3 regions of the Viridibacillus sp. d25.2 genome follow, and region 2 is predicted to be linked to each of the others. Evidence: riboswitches for the same ligand, from Rfam matches in the RefSeq annotation. Region 2 holds a riboswitch; each other region holds the start of a gene.

Region 1 (4,455 bases), 1.5 Mb from region 2:
TATTAGAAGGCATAAAATTATGTTGTTCTAGATAATTTTTTAACTCCTCATGGGCATCTGCACACATATAACTCAAATCGACTGTACGATTGACAAAAGATTGGAACCAACCAAAGCCTGCATTATGAACAGCTGAGGATACGGTCTTTAAAGGAAATTCCGTACGAAGTTCAACAAATTCATCTCTTACTTTGAATTGTTCTTTAGTCACTACATATGATTCACGTTCATCAATACTGGTTGGCATTAGTGTAACTTGTGGCTTTGGCAATTCTGGATGCGGATAGCTTGAAACGCGTGTATTATATACTTCTAAAATTTGTTGTTCTTTCAACACTTCATGTGGTTCACCAATAGCCTTTACATGCCCATTCTCCATTAACAACAGCTGATCACAATATAGTGAAGCTAAATTCATATCATGAAAAACAGAGATAACTGTTAAGCCATTTTGTACTGCTTCAAGACGAATCATATCTAGTAGTTGGCGTTGATGTGCAATATCTAAATGATTCGTTGGTTCATCTAAAAGTAAGATACCGGCTTGCTGAGCTAGTGCTTGGGCTACAAATGTACGTTGTTGCTCCCCACCTGATAAAAACTCGAGATTTGTATGTTCATAGTAATCCACACCGGTTTGCTTCATAGCTTTTTTTACTGCGTTTTCATCTTGTTCTGACCATGTTGAAAACCAACTATTTTGATGTGGATAGCGACCTAAAGCTATCGTCTCACGTACTGTATGTGAAAAGGAATGGGCATGAAGCTGAGGTAATACAGCCATTTTGCGCGCAAATTCCTTCGGTGAGAAGTTTTTAATGTTTTGTTCCTCGATAAGTACTTGACCAGTTGTTGAAGGCAAGATACCACTAATCACTTTTAATAACGTGGATTTACCACTACCATTCGGTCCTAATACACCAAGAATTTCACCCTTCTTCACGGTAAACGAAACGTCTTGTACTATTGGCCTGGTAGCATCATAGCCTCCAGTAACATGTTCTACAGTAAGCATAATTACGCACCTTTCGTTCTTCTTTGTCGGAAAAAGATATATGAAAATACTGGCGCTCCAATAAATGCGGTAATAACACCAATTGGCAACTCTGTTGGTGCAATAATCGTTCGAGCAAATAAATCACAAACAATTAGTAAGGATGCTCCATTTAAAAACGATAACGGTAACAAATGACGGTGATCTGCACCAAATAAAAGACGTGTCATATGTGGTACAACAAGTCCTACAAAACCAATTGTGCCAGACACCGCTACTGCAGCACCTGTTAACATAGATCCACCAATTAGTATGAGCATTTTACTTTTCTTCACATCAACACCAAGATACTTCGCACGTTCTTCTCCAAATAACATAGCATTTAATTCACGCCGGTTTAGCCATAATAAAAATGATCCGATGAGTACAAATGGCCACACCATTTTGACATATGGCCATCCACGCATTGAAACGCTACCCATAAGCCACCCAATGATTTGGCGTAACTCGTCTCCTGTTAATGCGATTAATAAGGAAATAACCGAACCCAAAAATGAACTAACAATTATACCTGTTAAAATCAATGTTTCCATCTTCAACGTACGATCGACTAAACGTGCAAAAGCCATTACACCCATCATCGCCAATAAGGCCCCTAGCATGCTGAAGGCTGGTAATGTATATATACCTAAAATAGGGGTCGAAATGCCGAAAAAGAGCGTCACCACAGCACCTACTGAGGCACCGGATGACACTCCTAACGTATACGGATCGGCGAGAGGATTCTTCAGCAATCCTTGGAAAGCAGCACCCGCAATTGCCAGTGAGGCTCCTACTAAACCTGCAAGCACAACACGCGGCATGCGTATTTTCCATAATATATTCGTCGCTGTTGGATCCGCTGCCGTATTCCATAACGTACTAATTGGTACTTTAACAGAACCAATTGATACACCTAGCCAAATGCTAACAATTAAAATCACAAAGGCTATGGTGTATCCTATAATGGTTTTCTTCACTCAAAAGCCTCTGGATATACTGCTTTTGCAATGCCCTCTAAGCCTTCAGCAAGACGAGGACCAGTTCGGCTTGTTAAGTTCACATCAACTTGAACAACTGCATCATTTTTTACAGCTGTAATACTATCGAAGCCTTGACGTTTTTTCACCTTTTCAACAATACCTTTTACATAGTTATAATTCACAATAATTGTATCTGGATTACGTTTTACAATTTCTTCAGGACTAATTTTTGGCCAACCTGTTAGATCTGCTGTAACGTTTTTAATATTAGCTAAGTCAAACATTTCTTGCATAAATGTATCTTTACCAACAGTGTAAATATCAGGTTCATCTTGTATTTCGACAAATGCTGTTTTTTGTTTTACGTCTTTTACTTTTGCTTGTACTTCTTTTACTTTTGCTTTCATATCATCAGTAATCTTCTTAGCCTCATCCGCTTTACCAGTAATGTGGCCTATTTGTTCAATTGTTTTATACGTTTCTTCAAAATTCACAGCGTTTTTTACAACAAAAACTTTCAATCCAGCATCACGTAATTGTTGGAGATCTGCTTCTGAAAGTGTTTCGTGTGCGAAAACAACGTCTGGATTTAAGCTAATAATTTTCTCAGCATCAAATTTCACACCGCCAATTTTTTCTTTTTTCGTTGCAGCTTCTGGGTAATCATCATTATCAGATACAGCTGTAATTTCCTTATCTAAACCTAATGCGAAAAGAATTTCTGTATTACTTGGTACCAAAGTAATAATGCTCTTTGGTGCTTCTGTAAATTTCACATCATTACCAAGTGCATCTGTCTCTGTTAATGGGTACCCTGCTACCTGTTGCTCTGTCGCTGACTCACTATTTTCCTTTTTCTTCGTATCTTCCGTTTGGCCACAGCCTACTAATACGCCTAGTGCTAAAAAGAACACTAAACAAAATTGCCATATTTTCTTCATTTGCATTTCCTCCTTGTTCATAAAAAAAATCTCTCGTTTTACGACGAGAGATACGATGACAGTGAATATATACATAGCAGTACTCATACTGCACTTTTACTGACACCATTTCTATCCGCGTAGTTCTAATTGGTAGTCTCCATGTTGGTAGGTCTCCTGGCTCGTGATTACAGCTTACCGCGCCTTCCCAAAGCCTATGCTTCAGTGGCAAATTACGACTTGCTCACACTTACAGTGGCGGGACCGCGTCGGATTTCCACCGACTTCCCTTTTCTCTTCACATAATCTAAGTAAAGAACCAACATGTATCACAATATACAATTTTTTTTATTACATCGTGTTCAATTATACAGAAAATTAAATACTTGTCCAAGTTGTTTCAAATAGGATTGGTGGAATTAGGAGAACTCCCTACTTGAAGTTGACTATTATTTTTGTTTTTTATTATTTATTTTAAAAGTAAAAGTGAATTGAATGATTTCAGCTATTTTATCCTTAATTTGAGCAATTTCATTTTTGCCTTAATCCTTTATTTAAATAAAAAGACTATTCCTCACAGAAATAGTAAGGAATAGTCTAATTTGAAAGCGTCAATTAACCCCCTACAGCATTTGCTGCATAAGAAGATAAATGGGCTTCAATTACATTTTTTCAGGTGCCGATACGCCAATTAGTTTTAGTGCATTTGCGATTGTTGTACGTACTGCTGTGATTAGAGCTAAACGAGCTTCTGAGCGCTCTTTGTTGTCAGCATCTAATACTTTTTCAGCATTGTAGAAGCTGTGGAAAGTTGCAGCTAGTTCTTGAATGTAGTTAGTAATACGGTGTGGTGTACGATTCTTTGCAGCATCCGCAACAACTTGTGGGAAGTCCCCTACTTTTTTCAAGACATCAATTTCTTTTTCTGCATTTAGAAGATTTAAATGTTCCTCAGAAGCAGCTAAGCCCTGTTCTTTCGCTTGGCGTAAAATTGAAGAAATACGAGCATGTGCATATTGTGCATAGTATACAGGGTTTTCGTTTGATTGCTTAACAGCTAAGTCAAGGTCAAAGTCCATATGAGAATCACCCGCACGCATTGCAAAGTTGTAACGTACCGCGTCTAAACCTACTTCTTCAACAAGTTCACGTAAAGTAACCGCGTTACCTGTACGCTTACTCATTTTCACTTTTTCGCCGTCTTTCATTAAGTTCACCATTTGGATGATTTCAACTTCTAAAGTATCTCGACCATACCCAAGTGCTTCAATTGCAGCTTTCATACGTGGGATATAACCATGGTGGTCAGCTCCCCAAATGTTGATTAGCTTCGTGAAACCACGTTGAATTTTATCTTCATGGTACGAAATATCAGGTGTTAAATATGTGTATGAACCATCATTCTTTATAAGTACTCGATCTTTGTCATCGCCAAATGTAGTAGAACGGAACCAAGTAGCGCCTTCTTCTTCAAATACATGGCCATTTGCACGTAATTTTTCTAGAGCAGTTTCAACTT
Region 2 (4,455 bases):
CTCATCCATTTAGAATACCTCCAAACTCAAAATAAACAGCTACAATGCTAATAGAAATTAGTACAACGCATAACCAATTTCGTTTTGAAAATGAGTATGTATCCTCTAATAATTTTATATCTTCCATATAACAGCGTGAATTCATAGCTATAGTTAATTCCTTCGAACGTTGAAAAACATGTACAAACAACGAAGAAATAAGTAAACCTAATGAATGTAAACTTTGTTTAATAGTTATATAACCAAGTCGGGAATTTTGCGCTTGATGGATTTTTAGTGATGCTTCTAAAAAAACGAAAATGAATCGATATGTGATTTCTATCAATTCTAGTAAAAGAGTAGGAACTTTTAATTTTCGAAATACATGTAATATATCATGTACCGGGGTCGTTAATGTTAAAAAGTATAAGCAACTAATACTACCAAGAACAGTAAAAAAAAGTTGGATTGCCATTTCTAAACTACGTTTTGTTATAAAAATATGCAATCCAAAAACCTCTGTCGTCCAAAGTGGTGTAGGTATGAGGCCATTATTCCCTGTAAATGAAATCAAAATGGTCAGCATACTCGTTAAAAGAAAAAAAACAGGTACTAATAATAACTTGATATAGTATTTAAAAGGAATTTTTGCGCCTAAAATTGTAAAAGCACTCATCACAGTAAATGTGATGAGTGATACAAGAGTGTCTTTCACAGTTAAAGAAAATAACATCAGAAAAAAGGTAAATGCCATTTTTTCGATAGGATGAATATGCTTCCAACGATTCATATAAGCATATTTATCAATAAGGATCATCTTTAATTTGACTCTCTTTGTTATTGCCATTATTCTTGCGTTTGTGTTTACCTCGTGTTAAGCCAATAAAGTAACCGATAAATCCAGCACCAATGGCTGCTTGAAGACAGAATAATAAACTTTCAATTTCCCCACTTGGAGGTTCCCAAATACTTGAAAACCAAGGCTCATATGAAGCATTTATCTCGCCAATAGCTGCTTCAGCTTCACCATCAGCTCCTCCAAATTCAGCTCCCTTTTGTATGAATAGCGGGAAAATAGCAAGAATGATAACGATTGCGATTAGTATTAAATTCTTTTTCATCGTTGTTCAGCTCCTTTCGAGAAGACACGAAGCGCTTTTAGCTCAGAAACATTGTATTTTTTCAAGAAGTTCATAATAATAACAGTTAAAATACCTTCAGAAATAGCTAAAGGAACTTGAGTCAAAGCGAAAATACTACTGAATTTCGTGAACGACGCAAAGAATCCACCAACTTCAGAAGGGAATGCAAGTGCTAATTGAATAGAAGTGACAATATAAGTACCAAGATCACCCAAAGCAGCAGCTAAAAATACAGCAAATGCAAAAGATAATCCAGCTTTAGTTGCCCCTTTATAAATACCGTATGCAATTAGTGGACCAACTACAGCCATAGAAAATGCATTGGCGCCTAAAGTTGTTAAGCCGCCATGTGCTAATAAAAGTGATTGGAATAATAGAACGATAAAACCTACAATACTCATTGCAAATGGACCAAATAAAACAGTTCCTAAACCAACCCCAGTAGGGTGAGAACAACTACCCGTTACAGATGGGATTTTTAGTGCGGATAATACAAAAGCAAATGCCCCTGATAGACCGAGCATCATTTTTGTATCTGGATTTTCTTTTATTGTTTTACGAATTGAACGAAATCCAATGATCAAAAACGGAATCGTTACCGCCCACCAGAAGATAGCCCATTCAACAGGTAAGAATCCCTCCATAATGTGCATGGCAAATGCTTGCTTTGGAACAATCATGACAAATACTAAAAAGTAAATCATTTTCAAATTAAAGATTGATTTTAGCTTATTCATATTAATCTCCCTTTTGTGTATGTATTTTAACAGGCGACTTATTAGTTAAAAAATAACACCTCCTATGAAATACCTCTCTGGATAGGGCATACAGGCATTTTGTCATTAAAAAAGCACCTCTTTCATAGAAAGAAGTGCGTGAAGGAATAGTCATCAGTAAATAAGACTTACTCACTTTCACACCCATCCTCGTAGGTTGAAACATTTCCTCACTTCATGGCAGGTCTCCTGGCTTAGAATCATCATTTTACTACTACCTTCCCATCATTAGACAGTGACATAACGTAGCAAAACTCCTCAACACAGTGGCGGGACCGCGCCGGATTAATACCGACTTCCCTTTTAAGTTAAACGCTAATTTAACACCATGAAGTTTATTGAATTATTAGATTTCAGAATATAGTGTATCATGAGAATTTTCTTTCTACTAGATTTTTTTTTGAAAAACTAAAATGAGGTAGAAACAAAGCAGAAGCTGTTTTTAACAACAATATTTTGTTGGAAATGATTATTTAATATTATGTCAAGATATTAATTTTTAAAAATCTATTTGAATCTAACAAAATTTAGTATATGATAAATACAGATTTAGAATTTACTGAATAATACAATTGAATAGCAAATTTAAAAGTGCCAACATGTATAGAACATAGAGTATGTTGGATAATAGGGAAATCGGTTAGAATCCGATGCAGCCCCCGCTACTGTAACGCTGATGAAATGATAATACTCACTGGTTAAATACTGGGAAGAGATCAAAGTAAAGTGACGCGTAAGCCAGGAAACCTGCTTTTATAATTATGAACGATACTTTTCGGAGGGAAAGGTGAAGGCTACAGCAGATGACGCTTATTTATTATTTTGTGTTGTCTGAATAATCTAGTTTTTAAACCTTGATTCCTTGAATTAAGGTTTTTTTATTTGTCAAAATAGTTAACTAGCTGCCAATTTACCCTATTTCCATAGTTTTTTCATAAAAAAAGATGAACATCATTTGGGAGGATCACTATGACAACTTGGAATTTAGAAAGTATGAAAAGCCATTTGCTTATTTGTAACGGTAGTAGCTGTTTAAAAAAGGGCGGTGAAGAAGTTACACTGGCAGTAAGAGAAGAGATCGCTAGACTTGGAATTGATGAACAAATACATACAACTCGAACTCGCTGTAATGGTCGTTGTAAAGATGCTTGTGTCGTTATTGCATATCCACAAGGTACTTGGTATAAAGCAGAATCTCCTGAAATTGGTCGTCAAATTGTACGTGACTGTATCGACCAGCAAGTTGCACCACATGTCGTCTATCAAACGATTAATGGCAATATGACGAAAAACCCGACATCAGGAGCGATTAAAGGGATTTCGAAAAGTAAATAGATAGATGTTATGAAAGGGAGATGTTTCAATGTCACAACTTGGCAAACTTTATGTAGTTGGTTTTGGTCCAGGGGATTTTAAACATATTACAACAAGGGCAGTTGAAGCACTGCAAGAAAGTGATTTCATTATCGGTTATAAAACGTACGTAGAACTCATTCAAGATTTAATTGATAGTAATACCGCTGTCATCAGTACGGGTATGACTGAAGAAGTATCACGAGCGCAAGAAGCTGTAAGACAAGCTGAAAATGGCAAAAAAGTTGCAGTCATTTCAAGTGGAGACTCTGGTGTTTATGGAATGGCTGGTCTAGTTTATGAAGTGCTAATAGAAAAAGGATGGACAGAGGCAACAGGTGTTGAAATTGAAGTTATTCCTGGTATTTCTGCAATAAATTCATGTGCCTCTTTACTAGGCGCACCAGTTATGCATGATTCATGTACGATCAGTTTAAGTGACCACTTAACACCTTGGGACTTAATTGCAAAACGAGTGGAAGCTGCGGCAATGGCGGATTTTGTAATTGCTCTTTATAATCCACGTAGTGGTCGCCGTACACGCCAAATTGTTGAAACTCAGCGTATTTTACTACAATATCGTTCACCAGAGACACCTGTAGGGTTAGTTAAAAGCGCCTATCGTGATCGCCAAAACATCATCATTACGAATTTAAAAGATATGTTGAATCATGATATTGGTATGTTAACGACAGTTGTCATCGGTAATTCATCAACATTTTTGTATGACAATAAAATGATTACACCCCGTGGTTATCAAAGGAAGTACACATTGAATGCTGAAAAACAACCATTAAAACCACATCAACGATTGAAAGAAGAAGCTGAGCCTTGGGCAATGGACCAAGAAACTGGAATTCAGCGCAGTCAAAATATTGATAGCGTACCTGCTTTAGTAAGAGCTCAGCAACTGTCAGTTGTAAAAGCGGAATCAAAACCTACTATTGGCTCTTTCGAAATGGCTTTGGATGCACTATCGCGTGTAACTGATCAGCAAGTGGCAACACAGGCTACTTATGTACAACAAGAAATGGAATCTATATTCGAATTAGCAGTAAGCCCCGGTGTTGCGAATAAACGATTTACACCAAAACAAATGATGACTTTAGCAGAAGTAGTTGGAGAAAAAGGGACGATGGAATATACACCAAATCATAATATTCTATTGAAAATACCAACGACAATTCCAGATATCATCACAGCTA
Region 3 (4,455 bases), 500 kb from region 2:
AAATAATTGTCCCATTCCTGGCCAAGCGAAAATGGTTTCAACAATAACTGCTCCACCTAGCATATTGCCAAAACTCATACCAAGCCCAGTCACTACAGGAAGGACAGATTTTTTTAACACATGTCTACTAATGATTTTCCCTTGACGTAAACCTCTCACTCTTGCATATACAACAAATGGCTCATTTATATTTTCAAGCATACTTGCTCTAAGTAATCGTATATTTGTGCCAATATAGCCAAAAGCAAGCGTTACGGAAGGAAGCACTAAATGTGCTAGTGTCCCCCTCCCCAAAACAGGTAATAAATCTAACTTTACTGATAAAAAATAGATTAATAGAAAACCAAACCAAAATGTAGGCATAGAAACACTAACAAAAGCTATTATTCTGCTAAATTGATCTATCCATTTTCCTTTGTAGAGAGCCGATAGCATTCCTATTGGTAAGCTAATAACTACGATAAAGAAAAACGCAGCGAATGTTAGTTGAATTGTTGGAACTAAATGTAACATTATCTCTTCCCAAACCGTCTTCTTAGACACAAAAGACATCCCTAAATCCAGTTGAACTACATTTCCTAACCATTCTAGATACTGGATATATAAAGGTTTATTTAAACCTAGCTCAAGTCGAAGAGCAGCTACAGCCTCATCAGTAGGCGGAATATTCGATAACCTTAAATAAGCTACTGCTGGATCTCCAGGAATTAAGTGCAGTAAGATAAAAGTAATAATTGAGATACCTAATAATATTGGAACTAGACTTGCAAAACGCTTAACTATAAACCAACTCATGTAGTACTCCTTAAGTTGTCGTTATTAATAATCCTTGCTTCATTCAACATCTATTGTAGTTAAAGGTACCTCTGCTTCCTGAGGCAAAAAATCTAATCCTTTAATATTTTTATGATAAACCGCTACATTAGATTGATAAGATATCGGTAAGTACACGGCTTGCTCATGCAAAGTTGATAAAATATCGGTATACAACATTTTTCTTTCTTTTTCATCTGTAGTTAAAAGCACTTTCTTAATCTTCTCGTCTATTTCTTTCTTCTCTGGTAACCCCAATAAAGCAGTATAATCTGGACCACCATTTTCTGAATCTGTTGTAATTGAAGCTAAGTAAGAATGTGGATCAAAAGGTACGGCCCATGTTGATGTAAATAATACGTCGTAATTACCTTGGAATGCCGTTTTCCAGAAAGCATTCGTTTCCTGACTATTCAACTTAATATCAATTCCTAATTTTCTAAAATCGCCTTGTACAAATTCTGCGATCGACTTTTGGATATTATCTGTACTATTAAAAAGGAATTCTAGCTGTAGTTCTTTTCCGTCTTTTTCTCTAAACGGTTTACCCTCTATTTTTTTCCACCCTGCTTCATCTAATAACTGCTCTGCTTTTGCTGTGTCATGCTCATATGGATCTATGTCAATTTTTGTGTAATCCAATACAGGCGGGAACAATGTATCTGCTTTTTTTTCCAGACCATAAAAAATATTATCGATAACAGCCTGTTTATCAAATGCATAGTTAAGCGCTAAACGTACTTTATGGTCTTTAGTTGCCTCTTTATTTGTGTTAAAAAGCAGCGTTCTTGTAGCTGTAGGATCTGACAACTTAGTTTCATATTTCCCTGTATCCTTTAAAAATTGAAATGAATCTTGACTTATGACCCCATTACCAAAAATAAAATCAAGTTCATTTTTCTCAAATGCTAATACTCTAGATTCTCCGTCAGTAATGACTTTAACAACAACCTTATCTACTTTTGGTTTAGTACCCCAGTACTTTTCATTTCTATCGAATACTGCATATTCATTTTTCTTATATTCGCTAAGTACCCATGGGCCTGTACCAATTTGAGATTTAAGACCATCCTTAAATGTATCTTGGCTGTCAGGAAAAGCAGCTTCTCCAACAAATCTTAAAGGTCTTATGTATGTTAATTCTTGTAAAGTTGGATAATAAGAATTGTTCAAAGTAAGCTTAAAAGTGTATTCATCCACTACTGCTGTATCTTTGATTTGGTTAATTAACTCTACCCATTCATGTTGTTTATGATTATTTAAAATCGTATCAAAATTCTTCTTAACGATTGCCGCATTAAATTTCGAGCCATCAGAAAACGCTACATCTTTTCTCAGATGAAATACATATTCTTTGCCGTCTTTTGAAATATCCCAGCTCTTTGCTAACCAAGGTTGAATTTCCCCACCCTTCCCGTAATTCACAAGTGACTCATATACCATTGCCTGTGAAAAAAACTCATTTGGAAAATATGTATGTGGATTTAAATCGCCTATATCTCCGGTCATAGAAAATGTAACAACTTTCTCATTATCTTTAGGTGAAGTATTTTCTGAACCCTTAGGAGTATTGCTGCAACCCATTACGGACAATAATAATAGTACAAAGAAAAGGCTTAATAGTTTTGATCGTTTGAATAACATGTCTTTTCTCACCTTCAATTATAAAATTTTACTACGCATAAAATATTGGCATGCAAAAAAGCATTCCTAACCCGATAAAAAAGGTCAGCAATGCTTATAGTTTCAGAACAAATTTGTCTCCTAGCACTCTAACACCTCCCTATCTCCCGTAGGTTTATCAGCATTTTTAGAACAGGCAGGTCTTCTGACTTAGGTTCATCGCCTCCATGCGTCTTCCCGGATATTATCCAGTGACTAACTTGCATGAGACTCACCCTTACAGCGGCGGGACCATGTCGGATTTCCACCGACTTCCCTATTAAGTATTCGTTATAAACGAACACACCTATTCCAATACTATATGTAATTTTTTGTGCAAAATAAAAAAGTTTTCCTAATATAAAGTATATTCGTTATTACAACTTAAAGCTATATCAATTTTAAGTCTTAATTTTATTCAAAAGATTTACAACAAATTAGCACGTTTTGTTGCAGTTACACATACCGTTGCTGGCTGTAAATCCCCCTACTAAAAGATATCGATAAATAATTTAATAAAAATGCAATGAATTGTTATGTCAAATGAGATGGATATGTATATCTACAGTTTAACTTTAAAATTGAATATTTTGTTAATTCTTTCCCTATCTTACCGTTATCATGTAAATTTATGGTATTCTATATCGGAATAATAATTTATGGAGGCGGTATTATGTATTACAGTAATGGTAATTATGAAGCTTTCGCACGTCCTAAAAAACCTAAGGGTGTTGATGAGAAGTCAGCGTATCTTATTGGTTCGGGGCTAGCCTCACTTTCAGCCGCATGTTTTTTAATTCGTGATGGCCAAATGAAAGGAGAAAATATTCATATTCTCGAAGAGTTAGATATCTCAGGAGGTAGTCTTGATGGTATTCTAAATCCGACAAGAGGTTTTATTATTCGTGGTGGTCGAGAAATGGAAGATCATTTTGAATGCTTATGGGATTTATTTCGTTCAATCCCATCTTTAGAAATTGAAAATGCTTCTGTTTTAGATGAGTTTTATTGGTTAAATAAAGAAGATCCTAATTATTCTAAATGTAGATTGATTGAAAAAAGAGGAGAAAGACTTGAGGATGATGGAAAATTTACATTATCTGATAAATCATCTGAAGAAATGATTAAATTATTTTTTACTCCTGAAGAGAAATTAGAGGATAAAAAAATTACGGATGTTTTCTCTGAAGAATTCTTTGAATCGAATTTTTGGCTATATTGGTCCACGATGTTTGCTTTTGAAAAATGGCATTCTGCAATGGAAATGCGTCGTTACATTGTACGTTTTATTCATCATATTGGTGGATTACCTGATTTATCTGCTTTGAAATTTACAAAGTATAACCAGTATGAATCTTTAGTGCTTCCTATGATTAAATATTTAGAAAGCCATAATGTTGATTTCCAATTTAATACTGTTGTAGAGAATGTTTTAGTTGATAAAGTTGGAGACAAAAAGGTTGCTCATACTCTAGTGTTAAAACAAAATGGTGAGAAAAAGAATATTGAGCTAACAGAAAATGAATTAGTATTTGTTACAAATGGTAGTATTACGGAGAGTACAACATACGGCGATAATAATACGCCAGCCCCTATAAGTACTGATTTAGGTGGAAGCTGGTCACTTTGGAAAAACATCGCTTCTCAAGACTTTGAGTTTGGTAGACCAGAAAAGTTCTGCGATGATCTTCCAGAAGAAAGTTGGTTTGTTTCAGCAACACTAACTACATTGGATGCTAAAGTTTCTCCATATATTGAAAAGATAAGTAAAAGAGATCCATATGCTGGAAAGGTAGTTACTGGTGGTATTGTAACTGCTACAGATTCTAATTGGATGCTCAGCTATACGTTGAACCGACAACCTCATTTTAAAGATCAACCAAAAGACCAATTAGTAGTTTGGATTTATGGTTTACTATCTAATAAACCGGGTGATTTTATTAAAAAGAGTATTACTGAATGTTCTGGAAGTGAGATAGC

What was found. Region 2 has a riboswitch for cobalamin ahead of ACZLO7_RS12915 (energy-coupling factor ABC transporter permease). Riboswitches for the same ligand answer to the same signal wherever they lie in the genome.
Region 1: linked by a shared signal. The riboswitch ahead of ACZLO7_RS20165 (ABC transporter substrate-binding protein) and the one ahead of ACZLO7_RS12915 (energy-coupling factor ABC transporter permease) in region 2 are both predicted to bind cobalamin.
Region 3: linked by a shared signal. The riboswitch ahead of nikA (nickel ABC transporter substrate-binding protein) and the one ahead of ACZLO7_RS12915 (energy-coupling factor ABC transporter permease) in region 2 are both predicted to bind cobalamin.

Annotation. Positions count from the first base shown of each region.
Region 1 covers NZ_CM196652.1:4,113,871-4,118,325, forward strand. Annotated here, with positions in the region: gene ACZLO7_RS20155 (bifunctional ABC transporter ATP-binding protein/adenosylcobinamide amidohydrolase) at 1-1,015, opposite strand, end outside; gene ACZLO7_RS20160 (FecCD family ABC transporter permease) at 1,018-2,013, opposite strand; gene ACZLO7_RS20165 (ABC transporter substrate-binding protein) at 2,010-2,957, opposite strand; cobalamin riboswitch at 3,087-3,275, opposite strand; gene argS (arginine--tRNA ligase) at 3,599-4,455, opposite strand, start outside.
Region 2 covers NZ_CM196652.1:2,585,816-2,590,270, reverse strand. Annotated here, with positions in the region: gene ACZLO7_RS12930 (energy-coupling factor ABC transporter ATP-binding protein) at 1-9, opposite strand, end outside; gene cbiQ (cobalt ECF transporter T component CbiQ) at 2-796, opposite strand; gene ACZLO7_RS12920 (energy-coupling factor ABC transporter substrate-binding protein) at 783-1,100, opposite strand; gene ACZLO7_RS12915 (energy-coupling factor ABC transporter permease) at 1,097-1,858, opposite strand; cobalamin riboswitch at 2,060-2,243, opposite strand; cobalamin riboswitch at 2,470-2,666, shown strand; gene ACZLO7_RS12910 ((2Fe-2S) ferredoxin domain-containing protein) at 2,867-3,232, shown strand; gene cobJ (precorrin-3B C(17)-methyltransferase) at 3,261-4,455, shown strand, end outside.
Region 3 covers NZ_CM196652.1:3,081,990-3,086,444, forward strand. Annotated here, with positions in the region: gene nikB (nickel ABC transporter permease) at 1-795, opposite strand, end outside; gene nikA (nickel ABC transporter substrate-binding protein) at 835-2,457, opposite strand; cobalamin riboswitch at 2,615-2,801, opposite strand; gene ACZLO7_RS15190 (oleate hydratase) at 3,149-4,455, shown strand, end outside.